DNA from 4 places in the Streptomyces sp. NPDC048604 genome. Region 1 is predicted to be linked to each of the others. Evidence: riboswitches for the same ligand, from Rfam matches in the RefSeq annotation. Region 1 holds a riboswitch; each other region holds the start of a gene.
What was found. Region 1 has a riboswitch for cyclic di-AMP ahead of ACGFMM_RS28050 (M23 family metallopeptidase). Riboswitches for the same ligand answer to the same signal wherever they lie in the genome.
Positions count from the first base shown of each region.

Region 2: linked by a shared signal. The riboswitch ahead of ACGFMM_RS06950 (transglycosylase family protein) and the one ahead of ACGFMM_RS28050 (M23 family metallopeptidase) in region 1 are both predicted to bind cyclic di-AMP.
Region 3: linked by a shared signal. The riboswitch ahead of ACGFMM_RS01130 (transglycosylase SLT domain-containing protein) and the one ahead of ACGFMM_RS28050 (M23 family metallopeptidase) in region 1 are both predicted to bind cyclic di-AMP.
Region 4: linked by a shared signal. The riboswitch ahead of ACGFMM_RS25310 (peptidoglycan DD-metalloendopeptidase family protein) and the one ahead of ACGFMM_RS28050 (M23 family metallopeptidase) in region 1 are both predicted to bind cyclic di-AMP.

Region 1 is NZ_JBICVX010000015.1:61,335-68,326, reverse strand. It holds gene ACGFMM_RS28065 (DNA topoisomerase (ATP-hydrolyzing) subunit A) at 1-1,279, opposite strand, end outside; gene ACGFMM_RS28060 (M16 family metallopeptidase) at 1,467-2,825, shown strand; gene ACGFMM_RS28055 (M16 family metallopeptidase) at 2,852-4,219, shown strand; cyclic di-AMP (ydaO/yuaA leader) riboswitch at 4,422-4,583, shown strand; gene ACGFMM_RS28050 (M23 family metallopeptidase) at 4,596-5,366, shown strand; gene ACGFMM_RS28045 (GntR family transcriptional regulator) at 5,563-6,246, shown strand; gene ACGFMM_RS28040 (HPr family phosphocarrier protein) at 6,469-6,750, opposite strand; gene ACGFMM_RS28035 (GNAT family N-acetyltransferase) at 6,926-6,992, shown strand, end outside.
Region 2 is NZ_JBICVX010000003.1:52,350-59,341, forward strand. It holds gene ACGFMM_RS06925 (NAD(P)/FAD-dependent oxidoreductase) at 1-965, opposite strand, end outside; gene ACGFMM_RS06930 (exopolyphosphatase) at 1,346-2,260, opposite strand; gene ACGFMM_RS06935 (DUF501 domain-containing protein) at 2,257-2,811, opposite strand; gene ACGFMM_RS06940 (septum formation initiator family protein) at 2,861-3,334, opposite strand; gene eno (phosphopyruvate hydratase) at 3,433-4,719, opposite strand; gene ACGFMM_RS06950 (transglycosylase family protein) at 5,002-5,706, opposite strand; cyclic di-AMP (ydaO/yuaA leader) riboswitch at 5,709-5,885, opposite strand; gene ACGFMM_RS06955 (transglycosylase family protein) at 6,158-6,992, opposite strand, start outside.
Region 3 is NZ_JBICVX010000001.1:267,531-274,522, forward strand. It holds gene ACGFMM_RS01120 (heme oxygenase (biliverdin-producing)) at 1-245, shown strand, start outside; gene ACGFMM_RS01125 (acyltransferase) at 276-1,583, opposite strand; cyclic di-AMP (ydaO/yuaA leader) riboswitch at 1,942-2,127, shown strand; gene ACGFMM_RS01130 (transglycosylase SLT domain-containing protein) at 2,131-2,967, shown strand; gene ACGFMM_RS01135 (PhzF family phenazine biosynthesis protein) at 2,997-3,695, opposite strand; gene ACGFMM_RS01140 (hypothetical protein) at 3,676-4,032, opposite strand; gene efeO (iron uptake system protein EfeO) at 4,768-5,925, shown strand; gene efeB (iron uptake transporter deferrochelatase/peroxidase subunit) at 5,939-6,992, shown strand, end outside.
Region 4 is NZ_JBICVX010000013.1:9,028-16,019, forward strand. It holds gene ACGFMM_RS25295 (STM4012 family radical SAM protein) at 1-45, shown strand, start outside; gene ACGFMM_RS25300 (STM4011 family radical SAM protein) at 54-920, shown strand; gene ACGFMM_RS25305 (SGNH/GDSL hydrolase family protein) at 941-1,735, opposite strand; gene ACGFMM_RS25310 (peptidoglycan DD-metalloendopeptidase family protein) at 1,929-2,873, opposite strand; cyclic di-AMP (ydaO/yuaA leader) riboswitch at 2,878-3,064, opposite strand; gene ACGFMM_RS25315 (tyrosine-protein phosphatase) at 3,419-4,231, shown strand; gene ACGFMM_RS25320 (DUF6126 family protein) at 4,262-4,417, opposite strand; gene ACGFMM_RS25325 (helix-turn-helix domain-containing protein) at 4,438-5,058, opposite strand; gene ACGFMM_RS25330 (aspartate aminotransferase family protein) at 5,156-6,631, opposite strand; gene dxs (1-deoxy-D-xylulose-5-phosphate synthase) at 6,628-6,992, opposite strand, start outside.

The DNA.
Region 1 (6,992 bases):
AGAAGCGCTCCATCAGGCGCTCCTTCGCCTGCGCCGAGTTGTCGCTCTCCCGGATCAGCCGGATGACCTCGTCGATGTCGAGCAGGGCCACCAGCAGACCCTCGACCAGGTGCAGCCGGTCGCGCTTCTTGCCGCGGCGGAACTCCGAGCGCCGCCGGACCACGTCGAAGCGGTGGTCCAGATAGACCTCCAGCAGCTCCTTCAGACCCAGCGTCAGCGGCTGGCCGTCGACAAGGGCCACGTTGTTGATGCCGAAGGACTCCTCCATGGGCGTCAGCTTGTACAGCTGCTCCAGGACCGCCTCCGGCACGAAGCCGTTCTTGACCTCGATGACCAGCCGCAGCCCGTGGGCGCGGTCGGTGAGGTCCTTGACGTCGGCGATGCCCTGGAGCTTCTTCGAGCCGACCAGGTCCTTGATCTTGGAGATGACCTTCTCGGGGCCGACCGTGAACGGCAGCTCGGTGACCACGATGCCCTTGCGGCGCGCCGTCACGTTCTCGATCGAGGTCGTCGCCCGGATCTTGAAGGTGCCGCGGCCCGACTCGTAGGCGTCCTTGATGCCGTTCAGGCCGACGATCCGGCCGCCGGTCGGCAGGTCGGGGCCGGGCACGAAGCGCATCAGCGCCTCGAGGTCCGCGTGCGGGTGCCGGATCAGGTGCCGGGCGGCGGCGATCACCTCGCCCAGGTTGTGCGGCGGCATGTTGGTCGCCATGCCGACCGCGATGCCCGAGGCGCCGTTGACCAGCAGGTTCGGGTACGCCGCGGGAAGCGCGACCGGCTCCTGCTCCTGGCCGTCGTAGTTGGGCGTGAAGTCGACGGTGTCCTCGTCGATCGAGTCCGTCATCAGCAGCGCGGCGGCCGCCATCTTGGACTCGGTGTACCGCATCGCGGCCGGCGGGTCGTCGTTGCCGAGCGAGCCGAAGTTGCCGTGACCGTCGACCAGGGGCAGCCGCATGGAGAACGGCTGCGCCATGCGCACCAGCGCGTCGTAGATCGACGCGTCGCCGTGCGGGTGGAGCTTGCCCATGACCTCGCCGACGACGCGGGCGCACTTCACATAGCCGCGCTCGGGCCGCAGCCCCATCTCGGACATCTGGTAGACGATGCGGCGCTGCACCGGCTTCATGCCGTCGCGGGCGTCGGGCAGGGCGCGCGAGTAGATCACCGAGTACGCGTACTCGAGGAAGGAGCCCTGCATCTCGTCGACGACGTCGATGTCGAGGATCCTCTCCTCGAACGCGTCGTCCGGCGGCGGTGTCTTCGTGCTGCGGCGGGCCATCGCGGCTGCGGCTCCTTCACCAACAAGGTTGATCTGACGCGGACCATTGTGGACCGTCGCACCGACAACGCCGACCGCGACCCGGAAGAGGGACAGTCCGATGCGGCGGGAACTTCGCGAGGTGTCGGTGCGCTTGCATACAGTGGCAGGACTCTTCCACATCGCGATCGAAGGGACGTACATGCCCATGGGTCACACGGCCACAGCCCAGGCCGGCTCCGGCGGACTGACAGCGACCGAGCACCGGCTGGCCAACGGCCTGCGCGTGGTGCTCTCCGAGGACCACCTGACCCCGGTCGCCGCGGTCTGCCTCTGGTACGACGTCGGCTCGCGCCACGAGGTCCCCGGCCGCACCGGCCTTGCGCACCTCTTCGAGCACCTGATGTTCCAGGGCTCGCAGCAGGTCAAGGGCAACGGGCACTTCGAGCTGGTGCAGGGCGCCGGCGGCTCGCTGAACGGCACGACGAGCTTCGAGCGCACCAACTACTTCGAGACCATGCCCGCCCATCAGCTGGAGCTGGCGCTCTGGCTGGAGGCGGACCGCATGGGCTCGCTGCTGGCCGCCCTGGACGACGAGTCCATGGAGAACCAGCGCGACGTGGTGAAGAACGAGCGCCGCCAGCGCTACGACAACGTGCCCTACGGCACCGCCTTCGAGAAGCTCACCGGCCTCGCGTACCCCGAGGGCCACCCGTACCACCACACGCCGATCGGCTCCATGGCCGACCTGGACGCCGCCACCCTCGAGGACGCGCGGAACTTCTTCCGCACGTACTACGCGCCGAACAACGCGGTGCTCTCGGTCGTCGGCGACATCGACCCCGAGGAGACCCTCGCCTGGATCGAGAAGTACTTCGGCTCCATCCCCTCGCACGACGGCAAGCAGCCGCCGCGCGACGGCTCGCTCCCGGAGACCATCGGCGAGCAGCTGCGCGAGGTCGTCGAGGAGGAGGTCCCGGCCCGTGCGCTGATGGCCGCCTACCGCCTGCCGCACGACGGCACCCGCGAGTGCGACGCGGCCGACCTGGCCCTGACGGTGCTCGGCGGCGGCGAGTCCTCCCGGCTGCACAACCGGCTGGTCCGCCGCGACCGCACCGCCGTCGCCGCCGGTTTCGGCCTGCTGCGGCTGGCCGGCGCGCCCTCGCTGGGCTGGCTGGACGTGAAGACCTCCGGCGGCGTCGAGGTGCCGCAGATCGAGGCGGCCGTCGACGAGGAGCTCGCGCGGTTCGCCGCCGAGGGCCCGACGGACGAGGAGATGGAGCGCGCCCAGGCGCAGTTGGAGCGCGAGTGGCTGGACCGGCTCGGCACGGTCGCCGGCCGCGCCGACGAACTGTGCCGGTTCGCGGTGCTGTTCGGCGACCCGCAGCTGGCGCTGACCGCCGTGCAGCGGGTCCTCGACATCACCGCGCAGGAGGTGCAGGCGGTCGCCGCGGCCAAGCTGCGCCCCGACAACCGGGCGGTGCTCGTGTACGAGCCGATCACCGCGGGCCAGGGCGACCCGGCCGCAGAGAGCGACAGCGACGAGGAAGAGGGAGCCGGCCAGTGAGCGACGCTGCCGCGTCTTTGACGACCATGGAGTTCCACCCGCAGCCTCAGCCCGGCGACGCCCGCCCCTGGGCCTTCCCGGCCCCCGAGCGCGGCTCGCTCGACAACGGTCTGACGGTCCTGCGCTGCCACCGCCCCGGCCAGCAGGTGGTGGCCGTCGAGATCGTCGTCGACGCCCCGCTGGACGCCGAGCCGGCCGGCCTGGACGGCGTGGCCACGATCATGGCCCGCGCGCTGTCCGAAGGCACGGACAAGCACTCCGCCGAGGAGTTCGCCGCCGAACTGGAGCGCTGCGGCGCGACCCTGGACGCGCACGCCGACCATCCGGGCGTGCGGGTCTCCCTGGAGGTCCCGGTCTCCCGGCTGCCGAAGGCGCTCGGCCTGCTCGCCGAGGCGCTGCGCGCGCCCGCGTTCGTCGACACCGAGATCGAGCGGCTGGTGCGCAACCGGCTCGACGAGATCCCGCACGAGCAGGCCAACCCGGCCCGCCGCGCGGCCAAGCAGCTCTCCAAGGAGCTGTTCCCGGCCGGTTCGCGCATGTCGCGGCCGCGCCAGGGCACCGAGGAGACGGTGGCCCCCATCGACGCCGCGGCCGTGCGGGCCTTCTTCGAGGCCCATGTGCGGCCCGCCAACGCCACCGCGGTGGTCGTCGGCGACCTCACCGGCATCGACCTGGACGCCCTGCTCGCCGACACCCTCGGCGACTGGAGCGGCGACACCGCGGTGTCGCACCCGGTGGCGCCGATCACCGCCGACGACACGGGCCGTGTGGTCATCGTGGACCGCCCCGGCGCGGTCCAGACGCAGCTGCTGATCGGCCGCGTCGGCGCGGACCGGCACGACAGCGTGTGGCCGGCGCAGGTGCTCGGCACGTACTGCCTCGGCGGCACCCTCACCTCCCGGCTCGACCGCGTGCTGCGCGAGGAGAAGGGCTACACGTACGGCGTGCGCGCCTTCGGCCAGGTGCTGCGCTCGGACGGCCGGGGCAACGGCGCGTCCATGCTCGCCATCAGCGGCTCGATCGACACCCCCAACACCGGCCCGGCACTTGACGACCTGTGGAAGGTGCTGCGCACCCTCGCGGCCGAGGGTCTGACGGACGCCGAGCGCGATGTGGCGGTGCAGAACCTGGTGGGCGTGGCACCGCTCAAGTACGAGACGGCGGCCTCGGTCGCCGGCACGCTCGCCGACCAGGTCGAGCAGCGTCTTCCGGACGATTTCCAGGCGCAGTTGTACGCCCGGCTCGCCGAGACGGGCACGGTGGAGGCGACGGCCGCCGTCGTCAATGCCTTCCCTGTGGACCGGCTGGTGACGGTTCTGGTCGGCGACGCCGCCGAGATCGAGGAGCCGGTGCGCGCCCTCGGCATCGGCGAAGTCACCGTCGTGACCGGCTGATCGACCCGGCCCCAGGCCACTGCGAGGACCTCGATGCCCCGATGCGTCGGGGTCCTCCCGTTTGTCCGGATCGAGGGGGAAAGCTACGTGAATGCCCTGTGGGATGCGCTACAAACTTCCGTGTCTGTTTGGTGATTGAAAGACGGTCCGCTTAGCGTCGGTCCGGCTGTTCGTCGGTTGCACATGCCGCACCCGCGGCAACGGACAGTCATCGCCGAGTCCCCGAAGGTGCGAGCCTGGGGAGCCGGGGACCCACCGTCCCTGGGGTGAATCGGACGCCTTCGCCTTCCGGCGGAGGAGCCCGTAGGAGACCTTCCTGCTCCGAACCCGTCAGCTAACCCGGTAGGCGAGAAGGAAGGAAAGGATCAGCCACTTCATGGCGTTCACCCGTGCCACCGGGAAGCATCGTGGTCCCAGCCGTCTGGCGCGCCGCAGCGCGGGCGTCGCCGGCGTCGCCGCCCTCGCCACCACCGGCGTGATCGGCACCCTCGCCTCCCCGGCGCTCGCCGTCGACACGGAGGCCGCCGCCCTCGAGGACACCGGCCTGATCCAGGCGATCAGCGTGGACTCGCTCGCGGACCGCATAGACGCCCAGGCCGCCGCCCAGGAGCAGGAGGCCTTCGAGGCCGCCGCCAAGGCGAAGGCCGAGGCCGAGGCGAAGCGCAAGGCCGAGGCCCGCGCCAAGAAGATCCGCGAGGAGCGTGAGCGCGCCGCCCGCGAGGCCGAGCGCAAGCGTCTGCACTCCTTCCGGCTGCCCATCGCCGGCTCGTACGTCACCACCGGCTACAAGGCCGGCGGCTCGCTCTGGTCCTCCGGCAGCCACTCCGGCATCGACTTCAAGGCGCCCTACGGCAGCACGGTCGGCTCTGTCGGCGCCGGCACCGTCGTCGAGGCCGGCTGGGGCGGCGCGTACGGCAACAACGTGGTGATCCGGATGCTCGACGGCACGTACACCCAGTACGGCCACCTTGCCTCCATCACGGTCTCGGTCGGCGAGTCCGTCATGCCGGGCCAGCAGATCGGCGTCTCCGGCTCGACCGGCAACTCCACCGGCCCGCACCTCCACTTCGAGGCCCGCTCCGGCGCCGAGTACGGCTCGGACATCAACCCGCTCGCGTATCTGCGCGCCCGCGGCGTGAACGTCTGACGGACCGGCAGGACCCGCGGACAGCGCACCGGAAAAGCCCCGGCTCGTACGGAGTCGGGGCTTTTCCGCGTCCGAAAGACATCCATGATTCACGATCGGCCGTCGGAATTACCGCTCCGCTGCAATAGAGTCACCGAAGAGTCGGCGAACAGGGGACCGTCGGCGGGTTTCACGCGGATTAAGGCGGAGGTCGGACATGCGCATTCCCGCGCATTCGGTGTGCACGGCGATCCGGGACGACATCGTCTCCGGGGTCTTGGAGCGGGGCAGCCGGCTGACCGAGGAGCAGCTGGCCCGCCGGTACGGCGTCTCCCGCGTCCCGGTCCGCGAGGCGCTGCGCACCCTGGAGTCCGAGGGCTTCGTGGTGAGCCGCCGGCACGCCGGCGCGCATGTCGCCGAGCCCACCGAACAGGAGGCCGCCGACCTGCTCGACGTCCGCTCGCTCCTTGAGCCGCTCGCCGCCGGGCGGGCCGCCCAGCGCCGCACCGAGGCGCACCTCAAAGTGCTGCGCGGCCTGGTGCGGCTGGGGCAGGAGCGGGCCCGGCGCGGACAGGGCGAGGACCTGCGCTCGCTCGGCGGCTGGTTCCACGAGACCCTGGCGCAGGCTTCCGGCAGCCCGGCGCTCACCGCGCTGCTCACCCAGTTGCGGCACAAGATCGCCTGGATGTACGCGGTCGAGACCTCCGCCCGCCCCGTGGACACCTGGGCCGAGCACGGCGCGATCGTGGACGCGTTGGCCCGCGGCGACGCCGAGCGGGCCCGCGCGCTCACCGCGCTGCACGCCGAGCGCACCCTGCCGCTTCACCGGTTGCGCCGGCCGGAGCGGGACCGTGTGAGGACTTCGCAACATTCCGTAAACATCGCGGGCTCACTGCATTAACAGGCGCGCCGTATACAAAGAAGTGCAATTCGCGGGACGGGGGAATTCCCCGCACCCGGGATTCCGGCTGCCCGGAATCGGAGCAGGCCGGATTTCCGGCCGGACGAAATGTCGGGCGGCAGGAATCGCCGGCTGCCCGGAAATGCGAGAGCCGCCCCGCCGGAATTCCGGCACAGGCGGCTCTTCGCGTCGGGTGCGACGCTCCCGGATCCCGCGGAGGGATCAGACGGTCTCGGGCAGCTCGTCGAGGCCCTCGGCCACCAGCTTCGCCAGGCGGTCCAGGGCGGCCTCGGCGCCCTCGCCGTCCGAAGCGAGCACGATCTCCTCGCCGCCCTGCGCGCCCAGACCGAGGACCGCGAGCATGGAGGCGGCGTTGACCGGGTTGCCGTCGGCCTTGGCGATCGTCACCTGAACGCCGGAGGCCGTGGCGGCACGGACGAAGATGGAGGCGGGGCGGGCGTGCAGGCCCTCGGCCCAGCCGACGTTGACGCGGCGCTCTGCCATGGTGTTGCCCTTCGGGTCTCAGGAGTTGTCTAGACCAGTCTCGCACAGCTTGCCGGGTGGCTCGTACCGCCCTTCGGCCCGGTGCCGCCGGGCCCGCGGGTTCCCCTCACCCTGCCCGGCGCCGACCGGCTGCGCGACCGGTGCCCGGGGCGTGCCCCGGCCGTAGGCTTGCGCCATGCAGACGCCGTCGGAACACGCGTACCCCGACCACTGGGAGGCCGACGTCGTGCTGCGCGACGGCG
Region 2 (6,992 bases), on a different contig from region 1:
TCGATGCCGGCCTCGCGGGAGGCGACGTCCGGGACCTGGGCGTTGTCGCCCGCGGCCCAGATGTAGTCGGTGCCCTGGACCTGGAGCTTCTCCGAGGTGTCCACGTGGCCGCGGGGGCCGAGCGGCAGACCGAAGCGGGCCAGGGCCGGGTTCGGCTTGACGCCGGCGGTCCACACGATGGTGTTGGAGTCGACCTCGAGGCCGTTCTTCAGCACGACGTGGCCGTCGACGCAGGAGTCCATGGAGGTCGAGAGGTAGATCTCGATCCCGCGGCTCTCCAGGTGCTCCTTGCCGTACTGGCCGAGCTTGGGGCCGACCTCGGGAAGGATCTTGTCGGCCGCGTCCACCAGGATGAACCGCATGTCCTCGCGGCTCACGTTCTGGTAGTACTTCGCGGCGTCGCGGGCCATGTCCTCGACCTCGCCGATGGTCTCCGCGCCGGCGAAGCCGCCGCCCACGAAGACGAAGGTCAGCGCCTTGCGGCGGACCTCCTCATCGGTCGTCGAGTCGGCCTTGTCCAGCTGCTCGAGGACGTGGTTGCGCAGCCCGATGGCCTCCTCGATGCCCTTCATGCCGATGCCCTGCTCGGCGAGGCCGGGGATCGGGAAGGTGCGGGAGACCGCGCCCATCGCGATGACCAGGTAGTCGAAAGGCAGCTCGTACGCCTCGCCCACGAGGGGCGCGATCGTGGCGACCTTGCGGTCCTGGTCGATGGTGGTGACCCGGCCGGTGAGCACCTCCGCTCCGCGCACGACGCGTCGCAGCGGGACGACGACGTGGCGCGGCGAGATGCTGCCGGCGGCGGCTTCGGGGAGGAAGGGCTGGTAGGTCATGTACGACCGCGGGTCGACGACCGTGACGGTCGCCTCCGCGTAGCGCATCTTCTTCAGAATGCGCCGAGCTGCGTACAGGCCTACGTACCCACCGCCTACTACGAGGATCCTGGGACGCTCCGTGGTGCTCATGCCATCGAGTATCCACCCGCCCGGAGGGGGTCGCTCGTGCGCCCCTTCACAAGCTTCTGGACCACCTCTGCTACACTCCGCGGCCCACGTGACCCAGGTCATGTTGCCGCAAAGGAACCCGGGTGCAGGGGTGAACGTTGTTCACCCCCGTTGAACTGGCCCAGAGAGCCGTTCGTAACGCGGAACGGCCCGACACGTTCACGCGATGGAAACTTCGAGCGAACTCGGCTTCACACCTAAGAAAGAGCCCCGACAGGGGCGCGTGAGGCTCAGAAGACCGTCCTGAGACCCTCTTGGGCTCCCATCAGGGGCTTTTTCTTGTGAAGAACTTCACGAAGTTTTTCCGACGGGCTGTCGCCGGATGGCGCACGACCCGGCCCTTATGCCACCGACAGGGCGATTCCGTCGAGAATGTCGTGCTCGCTGACCACGACCTGACGGGCTCCGGTCCGCTCCATGATCTCCCGCAGGACCAGCGCGCCGGCCACGATGACGTCCACCCGGCCGGGGTGCATCACGGGGATCGCGGCCCGCTCGTCGTGGGTGGAGGCGAGCAGCCGCTCGGTGACGGCGACGACCTGCTCGTACGGGATCACGGCACGGTGGATCTTCCCGGAGTCGTACTCCGGCAGGTCCAGCGCGATCGCGGCGACGGTGGTGACCGAGCCGGCCAGGCCCACCAGGGTCTCGGCCGAGGCGAGCGGGACGGTCTGTTCGGCCAGGTCGAGCGCGGCGCGGACGTCCGCGCGGATCGCGTCGGCCTCCTCGGCGCTCACCGGGTCGTGCCGCACATGCCGCTCGGTGAGCCGGACGCAGCCGATGTCGACCGAACGGGCCGCCTCGACGTGCCTGTTGCCGACGACGAACTCGGTCGAGCCGCCGCCGATGTCCACCACCAGGTACCGCTCGTCCCCGTCCAGCTCCGACGTCGCGCCGGTGAACGAGAACGCGGCCTCCTGATCGCCGGAGATCACCTCGGGCTCCACGCCCAGGATGTCCACGACCCCGCGCACGAACTCGTCCCGGTTCTCGGCGTCCCGGGAGGCGGAGGTGGCGACGAAGCGCAGCCGCTCGGCGCCCAGCTCCTCGATCACGGCGGCGTACTCACGGCAGGCCGCGAAGGTGCGCTCCAGCGCCTCGGGGGCCAGCCGGCCGGTCCGGTCCACGCCCTGGCCGAGCCGGACGATCGTCATCCGCCGGTCCAGCTCGATCAGCTCGCCGGTGTCGGGGTGGACGTCGGCGACGAGCAGACGGATGGAGTTGGTCCCGCAGTCGATGCCCGCGACGCGCGTCATTCGGCGGCCCCCTCTTCCTTGCCGGCCTCCTTGTCGGCGCACGGCGTGACGCACGGACCCTTGGCCCACCACTCCGGCAGCATCGCCAGCGCCTCGTCGCCCAGCGGGTTCACCCCGGGGCCGGCGACCAGCGCGTGGCCGACGAGCACGTGCAGGCACTTGACCCGGTCCGGCATGCCGCCGGCGCTCGGGAAGCCCTCCAGGACCTCGATGGCGTCGCGGCGGGCGATGTAGTCCTCGTGGGCGGCGCGGTAGGCGGCGGCCAGCTCCGGGTCGGTGCCGAGCCGGGCCTGCATCTCCTTCATGACCCCGTTGGCCTCCAGCGTGCCGATCGCCGAGTTGGCCTTCGGGCACGTCAGGTAGTACGTGGTCGGGAACGGGGTGCCGTCGGGGAGCCGCGGCGCGGTCTCGACGACGTCCGGCTGCCCGCAGGGGCAGCGGTGCGCGATCGCCCGCAGGCCGCGCGGCGGGCGCCCGAGCTGTTCCTCGAACGCGGCGACGTCCGCCTCGGTGGGCGCGGTGGATTCGGTCTGCGGAGGGGGCGTTTCCATGCGTGGTCAAGTCTTCTCGTCGTCGGGGCGGGGTCGCCCCCATCATCCCTCAGCGGCGCGCGTCGGCGTGGTCGACGCCTTCCCAGAGGTCGGAGTACCAGGCGCGGCCGTCGCCGCCGGCGTCGGAGCGGGGGCGGCCCGCGGCGTCCGGGTCGTTCACGGTGAAGCCGGTCTCGCCGGGCAGCACGTAGTGCAGGTGCTCGCGGGCCAGCCGGCGGACGTACGCGGGGTCCTGCAGCCGGGCCTTCTCGTCGCGCAGCTGCTCGACCCGGTCGGCGGCCTCGGCGGCCTGCCGCTCCTGGTCGGCGATGGCGGCCTGCTGGGAGACGTACTGCCGCATCGGGTAGGCGAGCGCGACCACCAGGGAGCAGACGACCAGGGCGAGGAAGGCGGCGCGGCCGGTGAGCCGGGAGCGGCGGGCCTGCCGGCGGGTCTGGGAGCGGTAGACACGGGCGGCGGTCTGCTCGCCGAGCAGCCGCAGCCGGGTCGCGGTCGAGAACCGGTCCCGGTCCTTCGCGGCCATGTCGTACGCCTCCCCTGGTCCCCTGGTCACACGCGCGTCCCCGCACACGGTACGGGACCGAGTGCGGGGACGCGGGGAAGCTGCCCTACGGCTTGGCGTCAGCCCTTGAAGCGCGGGAAGGCGCTGCGGCCGGCGTAGACCGCGGCGTCGTCGAGGATCTCCTCGATGCGCAGCAGCTGGTTGTACTTGGCGACGCGGTCCGAGCGGGCCGGGGCGCCGGTCTTGATCTGGCCGCAGTTCACCGCGACCGCGAGGTCGGCGATGGTGACGTCCTCGGTCTCGCCGGAACGGTGGGACATCATGCACTTGAAGCCGTTGCGCTGAGCCAGCTCGACGGCGTCGAGGGTCTCGGTCAGCGAACCGATCTGGTTCACCTTCACCAGCAGGGCGTTCGCGGTGCCCTCCTCGATGCCACGGGCCAGGCGCTCCGGGTTGGTGACGAACAGGTCGTCGCCGACGATCTGGACCTTGGTGCCCAGCTTGTCGGTGAGGACCTTCCAGCCGGCCCAGTCGTCCTCGTACAGCGGGTCCTCGATGGAGACCATCGGGTACGCGGAGACGAGCTCCTCGTAGTACTCGGTCATCTCGGCGGCCGTGCGGGACTTGCCCTCGAACTCGTAGGCGCCGTCCTTGTAGAACTCGGACGCGGCGACGTCGAGCGCCAGCGCGATGTCCTTGCCCGGGACGTAGCCGGCCTGCTTGATGGCCTCCACAATGAGGTCGAGCGCCTCACGGTTGGAGCCGAGGTTCGGGGCGAAGCCGCCCTCGTCGCCGAGGCCGGTGGACAGGCCCTTGGTCTTCAGGACGGACTTGAGGGTGTGGTAGACCTCCGCACCCCAGCGCAGCGCCTCGGAGAAGGACTCGGCGCCGATCGGCGCGATCATGAACTCCTGGATGTCCACGTTGGAGTCGGCGTGCGAGCCGCCGTTCAGGATGTTCATCATCGGAACGGGCAGCAGGTGCGCGTTCGGGCCGCCGAGGTAGCGGAACAGCGGCAGGTCCGAGGCCTCGGAGGCGGCGTGCGCCACGGCGAGGGAGACGCCGAGGATGGCGTTGGCGCCGAGCGAGGACTTGTCGTCGGTGGCGTCCAGGTCGAACATCGCCTGGTCGATGAGGCGCTGCTCGGTGGCGTCGTAGCCGACGAGCTCCGGGCCGATCTGCTCGATCACGGCGAGGACGGCCTTCTCGACGCCCTTGCCGCCGTAACGGCTCTTGTCACCGTCGCGGAGCTCGAGGGCTTCGAACGCACCGGTGGAGGCGCCGGACGGAACGGCAGCACGGCCGGTGCTGCCGTCGTCGAGGCCGACCTCGACCTCGACCGTGGGATTGCCTCGGGAGTCCAGGATTTCCCGGGCTACGACGACGTCGATGGACGGCACGAGCATCTCCTTCTGGGATGTGACGTGAGAAGAGGTGCGAAGGTCTCTTGGCCTTGCGACATGAGCCTATCCGGCTCGGGGTGCCCGGCCAGTCGGTGCCCGCCCCCTGGGACGAAAAAGGACCCGAGCGCGGGCATCCCGGGCGAAAGATCTCGTACTACTCGCAAGTAACCATGCGGAAACCCCGGCCCTGCGCACACGGGGGGAGTTGCGCGCAGGGCCGGGGTGGTCACCGCGGGAGGGTCGCACGGCACGGGTGGGCCGCCGGACCCACCCGGGCCGCGAGGCTCACTTCAGGTGGAGCTGCTGGCCCGGGTAGATCAGGTCGGCGTCCTCGACGACGTCCTTGTTCAGCTGGAAGAGCCTCTCCCAGCCGCCCTTGACGTCGTGCGCGGCGGCGATCTTGCTCAGCGTGTCGCCGGCGACGACCTTGTACTCGCCGTCGCCCTTCTTGACCTTCTTGCCGGTCGGGGTGGTGACGGTCTTCTTGGCGTCGGCCTTGGCGGCCTTCTTCGCGGCCTTCGCGACGGGCTTCGGCGCGGTGCGCTGCTCGCTGCGGGTGGTCGGCTGCTCGGCCTTGCGCTCCGGCTGCGCCTGCTCGGCGGCGCCGCCGGTGTACGCGGCGTTGGACAGGCCCACGCCGCAGCTCGGCCACGCACCCTTGCCCTGGCCGGCCAGGACCTTCTCGGCGATCTGGATCTGCTGGGCCTTGGAGGCCTGGTCGGCGGTGGCCGCGAAGGCGGTGCCGCCGTAGGCGGCCCAGGTGGAGGCCGAGAACTGCAGGCCGCCGTAGTAGCCGTTGCCGGTGTTGATGGACCAGTTGCCGCCGGACTCGCACTGGGCGACGCGGTCCCACTCGGAGGCGGTGGCGGCGGACGCGTTGCCCGCGGCCATCAGCGGCGCGGCGACGGCGACACCGGCGATGCCGGCGAGCGCGACGGCGCGGGTGGCCTTGGAGGAACGGCGGTGTTTGCCCTTGCCGGAAAACAGCATGGAAGTCTCCTCACCGACGCCTGCGAGGTGAGCTGTCGGGTTCGGGCCGGAAGAGTTGCCCGGCCGCGTGCTCTCGCACGCGGCTTCACCCCGAGCCGGTCGTTCGGCCGTCATCTCTCGACGGCCGGGACCGGCACTTACCTTGGGTCCCCCGCTCCTGCCTTCGGCGCTTGACGCGACGACTGTTCCCGACGGCCGGCGGCAGGACTCGGCGTTCCGGTCGGCGGGGCCCGCGGTGGCGAGCGGTCACGACCGTAGACACAGACCCTCCGGAAGTTCAAAGACCGACATCCCGGGAAAATCGCCCGTACTTGCCTTACCGCCGGAGGTGTTTGTGCTGGTGGGAGGTGACGGAAGCAAACTTTGCGGACAGGACACGCCAGTTGGGGCGAAGAGACTCATGTCTCATTTGCGCAGAACCGGACATAAGGCGTCGAACTGCCCGCCGCTCCTACTTCTGCCGGTCGGTCAGTTCCAGGTTCTGGCCAGGGAGGATGAGGTCCGGGTCGCCCCCGACGGTCTCCTTGTTGGCCTTGTAGAGGGCGCGCCAGCCGCCGTCGAGCTCGTGCTCGGCCGCGATCTGCGTGAGGTTGTCGCCGGGCTGGACGGTGTACTCGTCCGAAGTGTCCGCCTTCTTACCCTTGGCGTCCTTGGTCTCGTCCGTACCATTAACGCCCGCTTCGTCGAGGTCGGTGCGGCCGGCGTCGCGTGTCGCATCGTCAGCCGGCGCGGCGTGACGCCCCGATTCGGACGAGTCGCCCGATTCATCCGGGTTCTCGGTCGCGGCGTCGCCGCGGTGCTTGCCCGTGCCGGGAGCGGAAGGGTCGGAGGGGGTGGCGTGGTCCTCGGCGGGCGTGGTGGGGGTGGCCGGGGCGCCGCTCTCGGCCGACTCGTCGCCCGGCTGACCGGACGCATCGGGCAGAAGGGACTTGTCGGACTTCACCTTGCCCGGGGAGTCCTCCCCGCGGTCGTCCTGATTCGCGTCCGCATCGGCCGACGTGGACGGAGTCGTCGGAGCGGTGGGCAGCACGCCACCGGGCTTCGTGGACGGCTTCAGCGTGCCGTCGTCCTTCAGGCCGACGATCGCGGCACAGGTGGCCCACGTCTTCGCCCCCTGCGCGGCCAGCGCCTTCTCGGCGACCGCGATCTGCTGGGCGCGGCTGGCGAGGTCCGGGCGGGCGGCGTACTCGGTGCCGCCGTACGAGTCCCACGTCTCCTGGGTGAACTGCAGCCCGCCGTACAGCCCGTTGCCGAAGTCGGCGCTCCACAGTCCGCCCGACTCGCAC
Region 3 (6,992 bases), on a different contig from region 1:
AGATCATCCGCGACCGCGCCGAGCGCACCTGGGGCTTCGCCCGCAAGGGCGACGGCGTCCGCTTCTACGTCTTCGACGACATCGCCAACCCGGCCGCCTTCAAGCGGGGTTACCGCGAGCTCCTCGACGGCGTGAACGCGGACGACCTGGAGCGGCAGCGGATCGTCGACGAGTGCAAGCGCGCCTTCGACTACAACGGGGCCATGTTCCGGGAGCTGGCGGACGAGTTCCGGATGAGCGCGTAGGGGCCCGGCCCACGGCCCGGGCCGGCGCCCTCACGCGGCGCCCGGTCCCCGCCGTCCGCCCCGGCCCGCCCGCTCCACGAGGAGCCAGCCCGCAAGCGCCATCCCCACCGCCGCCGGCGCGCTCACATGCACGGCTATCAGCAGGGCCGTACGGCCCTCGAGCAGGCCGCCGAAGCCGACCATCGACAGGCCCAGGACGCCCAGCAGTGCCAGCGTGATGCCCAGGGCCGCCACCGGGCCGCCCTCGCCCGTGGCCGGCGCGGCCGTGGCGGGCCGCTCGAAGCGGCGGAAGGCGGCGACCAGGCCGGCCGTGAGCAGCGCCGCGGCCGCGATCCGCAGGGGCGCCTGTACCCACCATCCGGCCGTCGCCGGGGCCGGAAGCCGCGCGCCGAGGGCCAGCAGCGCCCCGTACACGCCGAGCATCGCCGACAGGTGCCACAGGAACGCCGTCATCGCGATCCCGTTCGCCGCCACGACCTTGCGCCAGACGCCCGCCCGCGCCGCGAACCGGGCTCCGGGGCCCCGGAGCAGTTCGACCGCGCCGACCAGCCACAGGCCGTGGCAGAGCAGGGCCAGCGTCGGCGGGGCCATGTTGGAGACCTTCTCGCCGGGCATCCCGACCATCGACAGCGGGTACGGGCCGAAGGCCACGAGCAGCCCCGCGCCGGCGAGGCCGGCGACCGCGAGGGCGCCGGGCAGCCGGATCATCCCGTCGGCCCGCAGGAACCCGAGCTGATGCACCGCCAGCCAGACGAACGCGAAGTTCAGGAACTCCACGTACGGCACGTCCGCCGCGAACCGCAGCACGTCCACCGCGGCCGCCGCGGCCACCAGCGCGGCGAACGCGCCCCAGCCGTACCGCTCGTGGAGCTTCAGGAGCGGCGGGGTGAAGGCGACCATCGCCAGGTAGATGCCGATGAACCACAGCGGCTGGGCGACGAGGCGCAGCGCCACCCCCGTCAGGCCCCGGTCCCCGCCGAGGAGTTGGACGACCAGGGCGAGGGCGCCCCACACGCCGATGAACACCATCGTGGGCCGCAGCAGCCGCTGCAGCCGGGCCCGGAGGAACGCCGCGTACTGGGGGCGGGAGCGGTGCGCGATCGCGTGCGAGAAGCCGCCGACGAAGAAGAACACCGGCATCACCTGGAACACCCAGGTCACGATCTGGAGTTCCGGTACGACCGCCAGCAGGTTGCCGACCGCGCCGTCCGCCGTGACGGCGGCCATCAGCCAGTGCCCGAGCACCACGACGCCGAGCGAGGCGACCCGCAGCAGATCGACGTACCGGTCCCGTGTCGCCGGAGTGTTGGCGGCGAGTTCGCGCGCGCTGATTCCCATGCGGACACCGTGCCGCGCCCGCCCGACGTCCCGTCAGGGCTCGGATACTCATCCGGGGCCTGAGTACGCCGTCACAGCCGTCTCGATTCGGTCATACCAGCACAACACGGCTATTGCGTAGTTAATATCCTTTGTCCCGTCTTTTGGGAATTCGGCTTTCCTTTTCGGGTATTCCGATCCCCTCCCCCGTGATGTCCGTCACGCGACCACGGAGCACCAGGCGACCGTGCCGCCCTCGACGCCGTGCACCGCAAGGCAGTTAGGGCCTCTTCCGCCCCGCCGTAAATGATCGAAATCAATTGATCAGGGAATTCGCGTCTTGTTTCCCGGCGCATTTCTCGCCTACGTTCGCGTCGACCCGGACGGATCGCCGAATCCTGCCACCGTCCGTAAAAACACCGAGCACGCACCCGTCGGCAGGAGCGGGGGACCCACGAATGCGCCGGCGCGGAATCCGCGGCGGCTTGGGGTGAAGCCGCCGTGTGCGGCCGGGCAGCTCCAGCCCGAACCCGACAGCTCACCCCGAAGGCGCCGGAGAGGAACCACCATGCCCGCATCCGGTAAGCACCGCCGCCCCAAGCGACGTCCCCTGCGCCGTGGCATCGCCATGGCCGGCACCGGCGGCGCCGCGCTCGCGCTGCCGCTGATCCCGACCGGCGCCCAGGCCGCCACCCCCCAGCAGGCCCCCGCGGCCCCCGCCGCCGTCGGGAAGATCGCGGCCGCCGTTCCGCAGGCCGCACCGAAAGCCGCGCCGAAGACCTACACCGTCGTCCGCGGCGATTCCCTTTCGGTGATCGCCGAGGAGCAGCGAATTTCCGGCGGCTGGAAGAGCCTCTACCGGAACAACCGGGTCGCCGTGGGTGACAATCCGTCACTCATTCACCCGGGTCTGCGTCTTTCCCTCGGAAAGAAGGCCGTCGCCGCCCCCGCCAAGCCGAAGGCGTCCGCCTCCGGCGAGCGCGCCGACCGCTCCGCCAAGCGCGCCGCCCCGGCCAAGGCCGCCCCCGCGAAGGCCGCCGCCCCCGCGAAGACCGTCGCCCGCGACGCCGCGCCCAAGTCCTACACGAACACCCTCGACGGCTGGATCAACGAAGCCCTGGACGTCATGGCCAAGCACGGCATCCCGGGCTCGTACGACGGCATCCACCGCAACATCATGCGCGAGTCCTCCGGCAACCCCCTGGCCATCAACAACTGGGACTCCAACGCCGCCAAGGGCACCCCGTCCAAGGGCCTGCTCCAGGTGATCGACCCGACGTTCCAGGCGTACCACGTGCCGGGCACCTCCATGGACCCCTACGACCCGGTCGCCAACATCACCGCGGCCTGCAACTACGCCGCCGACCGGTACGGCTCCATCGACAACGTCTTCGGAGCGTACTAGGGGTACGTACCGGGGCACACCGGGAGCGATCAGACGGTCAGGGTGCGTTCCAGGCGCACCCGGCCGCCCAGCTCGATCACTCCGTCAGGGCCGGGGGCCGTCAGAAGCTGCGAGCCCCGGCCCTGGGTGATGTTCAGCGCCCGGCCCAACTGTGCGGTGAGCAGCAGGGCGGCCGCGCCGGTGGCCTCGTCCTCGTCGATGCCGTCGCCGCGCCCGGGGAAGCCACGGGCGCGCACCCGGCCCGCGGCCTCGTCCTCCCACGCCCAGGCGTAGATCCACTCACCCGGCTCGGGGATCTCCAGTGCGTCGACCTCCCCGGCCGAGGCGTACCGCCGCAGGGTGCGCGGCGGGGCCCACTCCGCCCGGGCCTCGATCCAGGTGAACTCGCCGTCCCCGCGCACCCACACCTCGCCGGCCGGCGGCCGGACGACCTCCAGGTCGAGCAGCCAGGCCGCGCCGACCAGGGGGTACCCCGCGAACGGCAGCCGCAGGCCGGGGGTGTAGATGTCGACGATCCCGCGCTCGGGGTCGTCGACGAACACCGTCTCGCTGAAGCCGAGTTCCTTGGCCAGCGCCTGCCGGGACGCCTCGTCGGGGTGGTCGCGCCCGTCGCGTACGACGCCGAGGGCGTTGCCGTACCGGCCGTCGCCGGCGCAGAAGACGCGCAGGACGTCGACGTCCGTGGCGCGGTCGGCGGAACCGGAACGGCTAAGAGCGGTCGTGTTCATGGCGGAATTCAAGCATCAGGGCGTCCCACTCCGCCGCTCCGCCGGGAATCGGCCAGGCCGGCGTGGGCGCCTCGCTGTACTCGACGGCGATCATCGCGCCGCCGTGCGACCGGGCCAGCGCCTCGCGGAACGACCCCGCGTCCGGCGGGAGCGCCGCCAGCCGCTTCTCGTAGTGGACGGTCGTCGCCGTCCGCACGACGTCGCGCGTCTCGTCGTCCTCGCCGCGCGTCAGCACCACCGACTCGGGCTCCATGTCCTCCGCCAGCGCCGCCACGGCCCGGTCGTGGCCGTCGAGGATCGCCCAGCCGTCGAGGGCGGACAGCCACCAGAGCAGCACGGGCGGCAGCGCGCCCTCGCGGGCCCGGCGGCGGTACGCCTTGACCCTCGGCGCGTCCGGCGCGGAGAGCGGGCGCAGCGGGACGACGCCGTTCCAGCCCTTGTCCCAGTCGACGTACGCCTCGGGCCAGGTGCGCAGGAGTTCGTGCCGCCATGAGCCGTGCGGCAGGGTGGGGCTCTCCCCGAGCAGCCACCGGCCGTCGTGCAGCGGGCCGCCGGGGCCGGAGGGCCAGCAGGCCCGCGTAGGCGTGCGGCCGGTCAGCCTGGCGCCTCGACTCGTCCGCGCGCAACGGCGGAAGGGGCGAGCGGTAGCCGGGCCGCACTCGCAGCGCCACTCCCCCGCGGTCGGCGTCGACCCGCCCGAGGAGCAGCGCCCGCCCGTCCTGGCGCAGCAGCATCCGCCGTCCGTCCGCCGCTTCCATCCTCAGCGGCGGCGGTCCGGGCCGGCCGGTCACGGTCAGGGCCAGCCCACCGGGCAGCGTCTGGCGGGAGATCTGCGCTCGACTCATGGACCGTCACGCTAACAGCGCCTCAAACCAGGACAGAACAACCCGCTTGACCGACCGTTGACTCTCCCATGGCACGGTCATGAGAGCCCTGTGACCGAGCCGTGTCCGCTCCGGCCGACCTGAGAGCTGAATCACTGGACGGACGGGTATGACCGAGGTAAGGGTGAGCTAAGTTAGGCCCGCCTCACCGTCCCCGCACGCCCGTGCCCCACTCCCCAGGAGCCCCTATGCGAGCCGTCCGCCTGTCCGTCGTCACCGCCGCCGCCACCGCGGCCGCTCTGACCGCTGTCACGGGCTGCGCCGAGAAGAGCGACGCGAAGGGCGGTGCGCACGGCGCGGTCACCGTCGTCGCCAAGGACGACTCCTGCGAGGTCTCGGACAAGGAGTTCCCGGCCGGCCACGTCGAGCTGGCCGTCGAGAACAAGGGCAGCAAGGTCACCGAGGTCTACATCCTCTTCCCGGACGACCGCATCGTCACCGAGCGCGAGAACATCGGCCCCGGCACCAAGGCGAAGATCACCGCCGAGGTCAAGGCCGGCGACTACGAGATCGCCTGCAAGCCCGGCATGAAGGGCGACGGCATCCGCCAGAAGGTCAAGGTCACCGGCGGCGGCGCGGTCGCGAAGCGCTCCCCCGAGATGGACGCCGCGGTCGCCGCGTACCGGCAGTACGTGCAGACCCAGGCCGACGAGACGCTGCCGAAGGTGAAGGTCTTCACCGACGCCGTCCGCGCCGGGAACATCGAGGCCGCCAAGAAGGCGTACGCCGACTCCCGCATCGGCTGGGAGCGCACCGAGCCGGTCGCCGAGTCCTTCGGCGACATCGACCCGAAGGTCGACGTCCGCGAGGATGGCCTGGAGGCCGGCCAGGACCCGGCCAAGGACTGGACCGGCTGGCACCGCCTGGAGAAGGCGCTCTGGCAGGACAAGAAGATCGGCGACCGCGAGAAGCAGCTCGCCGACCTCCTCGACAAGGACCTGGCCGACTGGGTGAAGCGGGTCGGCAAGGCCGAGATCACCCCGACGTCCATGGCCAACGGCGCCAAGGAGCTCCTGGACGAGGTCGCCACCGGCAAGGTCACCGGCGAGGAGGAGCGTTACTCCCACACCGACCTGGTCGACTTCAAGGCGAACGTCGAGGGCGCGCAGAAGTCCTTCGAGCTGCTGAAGCCGGTCGCCGCCAAGAACGACCCGAAGCTGGTCGCCGAACTGGACAAGCAGTTCGCCGCCCTGAACACGCTGCTCGACAAGTACCGCACCGACAAGGCCTCGTACGTCTTCACCTCGTACGAGAAGGTCGGCAAGGAGCAGCGCAAGGAGCTCTCGGACGGCGTCAACGCGCTGGCCGAGCCGCTGTCCAAGCTCGCCGCCGCGGTTGTGAAGTAGGGGGCACCCCACGATGACCGAGACCACCGGATACACCGACAGCGCTGAAAGCCCAGAAAGCACCGACAGCGCCGAGTCGACCTCTCCCTCCCGGCGCAGTGTCATCGGCTGGGGCGGTGCCGGGCTCGCGCTCGGTGCCGCCGCGGCCGGCGGCGCCGTCGCCCTGACCCGCGAGGGGAGCGACACGCAGCTGGTCGCCGCCGACGGCGGGGCCGTGCCCTTCCACGGGAAGCACCAGGCCGGTATCACCACCGCCGTCCAGGACCGGCTGCACTTCGCCGCCTTCGACGTGAAGACGACGGACCGGGCCGAGCTCGTCCAGCTGCTGAAGGACTGGACCCGCGCGGCCGAGCGGATGACGGCCGGTCACGAGGTCGGCGAGGGCGCGTACGGCGGCCTGCCGGAGGCGCCGCCGGACGACACCGGCGAGGCGCTCGGCCTCAAGCCGTCCCGGCTCACCCTCACCATCGGCTTCGGCCCCTCGCTCTTCGACGAGCGGTTCGGGCTGAAGGACCGGCGGCCCGAGGCCCTGATCGACCTGCCCAAGTTCCCCGGCGACAACCTCGACCGGGCCCGCAGCAACGGCGACATCTGCGTCCAGGCCTGCGCGGACGACCCGCAGGTCGCCGTGCACGCCATCCGCAACCTGGCCAGGATCGGCTTCGGCAAGGTCGCGGTGCGCTGGTCGCAGCTCGGCTTCGGCAAGACGTCCTCGACGACCCCCGACGCCCAGACCCCGCGGAACCTGTTCGGCTTCAAGGACGGCACCCGCAACATCGCCGGCACCGACAGCGCCCGTCTGGACAAGCACGTCTGGGTGTCCGGCAAGGCGGCGCAGGGCCCGGCGGCGTGGATGGACGGCGGCTCGTACCTGGTCGCCCGCCGTATCCGGATGAACGTCGAGACCTGGGACCGCACCCCCCTGCAGGAGCAGGAGGACATCTTCGGCCGCGACAAGAAGGAAGGCGCGCCGGTCGGCAGGGCCAAGGAGCACGACGAGCCGTTCCTGCCGGCGATGAAGCCGGAGGCGCATGTCCGGCTCGCGCACCCGGACTCCAACAACGGGG
Region 4 (6,992 bases), on a different contig from region 1:
TCGCCGGCGGTGCGGTCGGCCATGGCCGCGTACGAGCCGAAGTAGGGCCGGCCATGGACCTGACGATCCTCTACCGCGGCCCGCTGGCCTCCTGCGACTACGACTGTCCGTACTGCCCGTTCGCCAAGCGCCGGGACAGCCGGGAGCAGCTGCGCGCCGACCGGGCCGCGCTGGAGCGGTTCGCCGCCTGGGCGACCGCGGCGGGCGAGGCGGGCGACCGGCTGAAGATCCTTTTCACCCCGTGGGGCGAGGGTCTGGTCCGTTCCTGGTACCGGCGCGCGATGGTCGAGCTGTCCCGGCTCCCGCACGTGGAGCGGGTGGCGATCCAGACCAACCTGAGCTGCCGCACCGAGTGGCTGGCGGAGGCGGATCCGGAGGCCGCTGCGCTGTGGTGCACGTACCACCCGGGCCAGACGCCGTACGACCGGTTCCTCGCGAAGTGCCGCGACCTGGCCTCCCGGGGCGTGCGGTTCAGCGTGGGCGTGGTCGGGCTGCCGGACCATCTGGAGCACGCCCGCCGGCTGCGCGCCGAGCTGCCGGAGCGGGTGTACCTGTGGGTCAACGCCGCGGAGGGGCACACGTACACGGACGAGGAGGCCGCGGTGTGGACGGCGCTCGACCCCCTCTTCCCGTACAGCCGGCATCCGCACCGGTCCGCGGGGCTGCCGTGCCGGACCGGCGCGTCGGTGATCTCGGTGGACGGCGACGGCACGGTCCGGCGCTGCCACTTCGTGCGGACTCCGCTGGGCAACCTCTACGACGGGTCGTACCGCGCCGCGCTGCGGCCCCGGGCCTGCCCGCTCGCGGTGTGCGACTGCCACATCGGGTACGTCCACCTGGAGTCGCTGCCGCTGTACGACGTGTTCGCCGGCGGCGTGCTGGAACGGATCCCCGCCGGCCTCCCGGTCACACCGGCCTGACGGTCACGGCGGGCCGGCGGTCACAGCGGCATGAGGTCGGGGCGCTTGGCGGTCACGTGGTCGCCGGAGCTCTCCCCGCGCAGCCGGCGCCCGATCCAGGGCACCAGGTGCTCGCGCGCCCAGTGGATGTCGTCGCGGGTGACCTCCAGCGCGCCGCGCGGCGGCAGCGGCGGCCACGGCTGGTCGGGCTCGGTCGGCACCGGCACGCCGAGGACCTGGGCGGCGCGCAGCGCGACGCGGGTGTGTCCCTCGGGCGACAGGTGGAGCCGGTCCCCGTCCCAAGCCCGCCGGTCCTGCACGGACTTGAGCGACCACAGGTCGAGGACCGGGCAGCCGTAGCGGTCCGCGACGGAGCGGACGTGCGCGGTGTACGTCGCGATCTTGCCGCGCAGGTGCTTGAGCACCGGGACGCCGCGGGTGTCGAAGCCGGTGGTCACCATGACCGTGCCGACGGAGGAGGCGAGGTCGGCGACCGCGCGCTCGAAGCGCTCCGCGACGTCGTCGGGGTCGCTGCCGGGCCGGATGATGTCGTTGCCGCCCGCGCAGAAGGTCACCAGGTCGGGCGCGAGCTCCTTGGCGCGCGGGACCTGCTCCTCCACGATCTGGTCGAGGAGCCTGCCGCGCACCGCGAGGTTCGCGTACCGGAACGCGTCGGGCTCGGGCAGCTGATCGGCGAGCAGGACCGCGAACCGGTCCGCCCAGCCGATGTACGCGCCGTCCGGGGCGGGGTCGCCGACCCCCTCGGTGAAGCTGTCGCCGATCGCCGCGTACGACCCGAATGCGTCACTGTCTCTGGATCTCGAATCGTCTGCCACGAGAGTGCATCCTTCCGTCCCGGTTGTGACCTACGCGACCGTAAGGAGGGGTTGACGCAGGGTGAGATACGCCACCGGTCAAGATCTTCCCAACCCGGAATACGCCGGAGGCCCGGCACGTGGGACACGTGCCGGGCCTCCTCGGGCCGCTTGGGCGGGCGCCCGTCAGTTGGCGCTCGCCGGATGGCTCCCGTCAGATCGAGACGCCGTGGCTGCGCAGGTAGGCCAGCGGGTCGACGTCCGAGCCGTAGCTCGGTCCGGTGCGGATCTCGAAGTGCAGGTGCGGGCCGCTGGAGTTGCCGGTCGAGCCGGACAGACCGATCTGCTGGCCGCCGCGCACGCTCTCGCCGGCCGAGACGGCGAGCGAGGAGAGGTGGGCGTACTGCGAGTAGCTGCCGTCGGCGTGCTGGATGACGACCTCGTTGCCGTACGCGCCGCCCCAGCCGGCGGAGACCACGGTGCCGGCGCCGACGGCGCGGACGTTGGTGCCGGAGGAGGCCATGAAGTCGACGCCGGTGTGGTAGCCGGAGGACCACATCGCGCCGGAGGCGCGGTACGGGGTGGAGACGCCGCCGTCGACCGGGGCGACCCAGCCGGAGGCGGCGGCCGGGGCGGCGGTGCGCTCGGCGCTGCGGGAGGCGCGGGTCTCGTCGGCGGCCTTGGCCTTCGGAGCAGCCTTCGGCGCGGCCTTCGGCGCGGCCTTGGCGGCGGGCTTGGCCGCGGGGGCCTTGGCCGTGGACTTGGCCGTGGACTTGGCACCGAGGGTGAGCTTCATGCCCGGGAAGATCAGCGACGGGTTGTCGCCGACGACCTGGCGGTTGTCGGAGTAGAGCTTCTTCCAGCCGCCGGCGAGGTCGTGCTCCTCGGCGATCTTGGACAGGTAGTCGCCGCGCACGACGGAGTAGATCTTCGCCTTGGCCTTCGCCTTGGCGACGGCGGCCTGCGGGGCGGCGGCGGGCTGAGCGGCGGCCACGGTGGCCACGCGCTCGGTGGCCGCGGGGGCGGCCTGCTCGGCGGCGTGGGCGCCGGTGGCGCCGAACAGCGGCAGAGCGACGACGGCGCCGCCCGCGCCGGCGGCGACGAAGCCGCGGGTCAGCGGATTGACCTTGGGACGGCGATGCTTACCCTTCGAGGGCATGGCGAATTCCTCTCCGTCGCCTGCGAGGTGAGCTGTCGGGTTCGGACTGGAGTTGTCCGGCCGCGCGGTGCGCGACTTCACCCCGAGCCGTCCTGTGCTGAGGAACGGCGTGTTACCTGGGTCCCCCGCTCCTGCCGTACGTGGGTGAGTGCGGAAATCCGGACGGTGGCAGGATTCGGCGGGTCCGACCGGAGTGAGCGTGACGCTAGACGAGCCGAGTCGCGAGGAACAAGCCACGAATTCCCGTTCGCATTCTTCGCCGGGAATTTCCCCTTGGAATTCCGGTCACCCTCCGTGGATGACGGATCTTCGCGTTCCTTTCCGGACACGGCATTTGGGAAAAATGATCAGGCACGGACGGTCACGGTTATGACGCTGCTCACGCCCCGAAGCCCATCTCCACTGCAATCAGGGCGCGTTATACCGAAGCCCCCAATTCGGACAGAAAGCGCATTACCCCCCGGCGGGGTGCGCCCGGGGGGACCGACCCTGGATGATTGCCCGAGGAACCGATCTCTTTCCGCCATCGAGCACCAGGAGCACCCGTGACGCAGCAGACGCCTCAGGCCCCGCCGACCGAGCCCGAGCTGACGGGCGTTCGCAACTTCCGCGACGTGGCCGGTCTGCCGACCGCGGACGGCCGGGCCGTCGCCCCGGGGCGGCTGTTCCGCAGCGGGCACCTGGCCCACGCCACCACGGAGGACGCGGCGTTCCTGTCGACGCTCGGCCTGCACACGATCTTCGACTTCCGCAACGAGGCGGACCGGGCGTTCGAGGGCCTGGATGTCGAGCTGCCCGGCACGCGGAACGTGCACATACCCCTGAACGACCCGGCGGACGGCAAGGAGTTCTGGAAGCTGGTGCGCTCGGGCGATCTCGCCACGCTGCGGGAGATGCTCGGGAACGGCCAGGCGGCCGCCCGTATGTCCGATTCGTACCGGAAGATGATTGTGCAGCGGACGCCCGAGCACAGCCGGATCGTGCATGCCCTGGCCGAGGACAGCGTGCCGGCGCTGATGCACTGCGCGGCGGGCAAGGACCGCGCCGGGCTGTCGATCGCGGTGTCGCTGCTCGCGGTCGGCGTCGAGCGCGAGGCCATCGAGGCCGACTACGTGAAGTCCAACGAGCCGCACCGCCGCTACAAGGTGCACCGCAGCTCCGCCGCCCCGGACGGGATGTCGCCCGAGGTCATGGAGCTGCTGAGCCCGCTGTTCGACGCCCGCGTCGACTACCTGCGGGCCGCGTTCGAGCAGATGGAGGAGACGTACGGCTCGGTCGAGGGCTACCTCACCAAGGGCCTGGCGCTCTCCGCGGAGACCCGCGAGCTGCTGCGCGCCCGGCTGCTCACGCAGGCGTAGCGGGGCACGGTCGCCGTACGGGGGCGGCGGCTACTGGTTCGCGCCGCCGACCAGGAAGAGCAGGTAGAGGAAGCCGGCGAAGAGATGGCCGGCGACCAGGTAGGCGAAGAGACGCAGCACCAGGCCCTTGGGGAACTTGCCGCCCCCGCGCTCCTGACCGGTGATGGCAACGGACTTGTCGGACATGTCGGTAACCTCCTGGGAGTTCAGCGCCGGTGCGGGCCCGGGTCGCCGAGGCACAGCTCGGCGGCCGGGCTCTGCAGCAGCGTGTGGACGAAGAGCACGTCCGCGCCGTCGGGCGTGGCGGCGCCGATGCGGTGCGGGGTGAGCGAGTCGAAGTGCGCGCTGTCCCCCGGATCGAGGACGTGCACGGCGTCGCCGAGGGCCAGCCGCACCCTGCCGTGCAGGACGTGGATCCACTCCTCGCCGGGGTGGACCCGGACGATGTCCGCCCGGGTGGCGTGCGGGACGTGCACCCGCAGCGCCTGGAGCGCCCGGCCCGCGCCGCCCGCCTGGTGGTACACCCAGCCGTCCGCCTCGACCGGCTCGGACCGGCCGGCCCGGACGATGGGGTCGTGTTCCGGGGGAACCTCGCCCAGCAGAGCGGAGACCGTCGTACCGTAGATACGGGCCAGCGCCAGCAGCATCGGCAACGAGGGCTGACGGCGGCCCGTCTCCAGCCGGGACAGATGGGCCGGTGAGAGACCGGCCCGCTGGGCGGCGGCCTCCAGGGTCAGCCCTCGGCGCCGGCGCAGGCCGCGCAGCTGCGGGGCGACGTCCGGCAGGGCGTCCGGGGCGGGCTCCCCGGGGAGGTACTCGTGCTCCATGCCTCCATTTCGCCAGGACCTTTCCTGCGAGGCAAATTTCTTGCCCGAGAGGCAAAAACGCCCGTCGGCCTGCGTGGACGGCCGGTGCGCCCGGCCGTCAGCGCTGCGCCACCGCCTGCCGGACCAGCGTCTTCCCGAAGTCCCACATCAGTCCCCCGCCGGCGTGCGCGTCGTCCATCACCGCCGTGAACGCCGTCACGAACCGGTCCACGTCCCCCTCGTCCACGATCAGCGGCGGGATCAGCTTGATCACCTCCAGACGGTCCCCGGACACCTGGGTGAGGATCCGGTGCCGCTGCAGCAGCGGCACCACGACCATCTGCGCGAAGAGCCCCTTCCGGGCCGTCTGGAGCATCGTCCAGCGGCTGCGCAGGCCCAGCGACGAGGGCCGGCCGAACTCGATCCCGATCATCAGCCCCCGGCCGCGGACCTCGTGCAGCAGCTCGTAGCGCGGTACCAGCTCCTCGAGGCGGGCCTTGAGCAGCCCGCCGACCCGCCGGACGTGCGCGACCGTGCCCTCCTGCTCCATCACCGACAGCACCGCGAGCCCGGCGGCCATGGCCTGGGCGTTGCCGCCGAAGCTGGCGGAGTGGACGAGGACCCGGTCCATGGACGAGTAGACCTTCTTGAAGATCCAGTCCTTGCCGAGGGTCGCGCCGACCGGCACGTACCCGCCGGACAGGGCCTTCGCCACGCAGACCAGGTCCGGCTCGACGCCGTCCTCGTGCTGGTACGCGTAGAAGTCGCCGGTCCGGCCGAGGCCGGTCTGCACCTCGTCGGCGATCAGCAACGCCTTGTGCCGGTGCAGCAGCTCCTGCGCCGCCCGCAGGTAGCCGGGCGGGGCCTCGTGCACGCCCTTGCCCTGGATCGGCTCGACGATCAGGGCGGCCACGTCGCCGAGGCGCAGTTCGCGCTCCAGGGCGTCCAGGTCGCCCAGCGGGACCGCGGTGTCGGGCAGCAGCGGCGCGAAGCCGTCCCGGAAGCCGCGCTCGCCGTTGACCGAGAGCGAGCCCGTGGTCAGACCGTGGAAGGCGTGGTCGCAGTACAGGATCCTGGGCCGGCCGGTGGCGTACCGGGCGAACTTCAGCGCGGTCTCCACCGCCTCGGTGCCGCTGTTGCCGAAGAAGACCCGGTCCAGGTGCGGGCTGTGGGCGAGGAGCCGCTCGGCGAGCAGTCCGGGCAGCGGCGGGCAGTCGAAGCGGGTCAGGTCCGCGAGCGAGGCGTCGAGCACGTCGTGCAGGGCCTTGCGGACCACCGGGTGGTGCCGGCCGAGGCCCATCACGCCGAAGCCGGCCAGCATGTCGAGGTGGTCGTTGCCCTCGGCGTCCCAGAAGTGGGCGCCCTCGGCCCGCTCGTAGACCCGGTCGAAGCCGATGGTGTGCAGCATCCGGGGCAGCTGGTGGTTGAGGTGCTTCGCGTGCAGCTCGTACCGCTCCGCGCCGCGCTCGGCGAGCAGCCGCCCGAGGTCGAAGCCGGGCCTGTCTCCCGGGCGCTCCGGCGTGCGCTCCTCGGGCCCTTCCCCCGGGCGCTCCGGCGTCCGGCCCTCGGGCCCGTCCGTCGCTCCGTACGTCATTGCTGGTTCTCCTTGGGTGCGAGCGCCTCCCGGCGGGCGAGCGCGGCCCCGATCCGGCCGGCGATCTCCACGGGGGTGAGTCCGATCTCGGCCAGCACCTCCTTGCGGGAGGCGTGGGCGAGGAACTGCTCGGGGATGCCGAAGGTGCGCAGCGGCACGTCCACCCCGGCGTCGCGCAGCGCCTGGCCGACGGCGGCCCCGACGCCCCCGGCGCGGCTGTTGTCCTCGACGACCGCGACCAGCCGGTGCCGGGCGGCCAGTGACGGCAGCGCCGGGTCGACCGGCTTCACCCAGCGCGGGTCGACGACGGCGCAGCGCACCCCGCTCCCGGCGAGCAGCTCCGCCGCGCCGAGGCAGACCC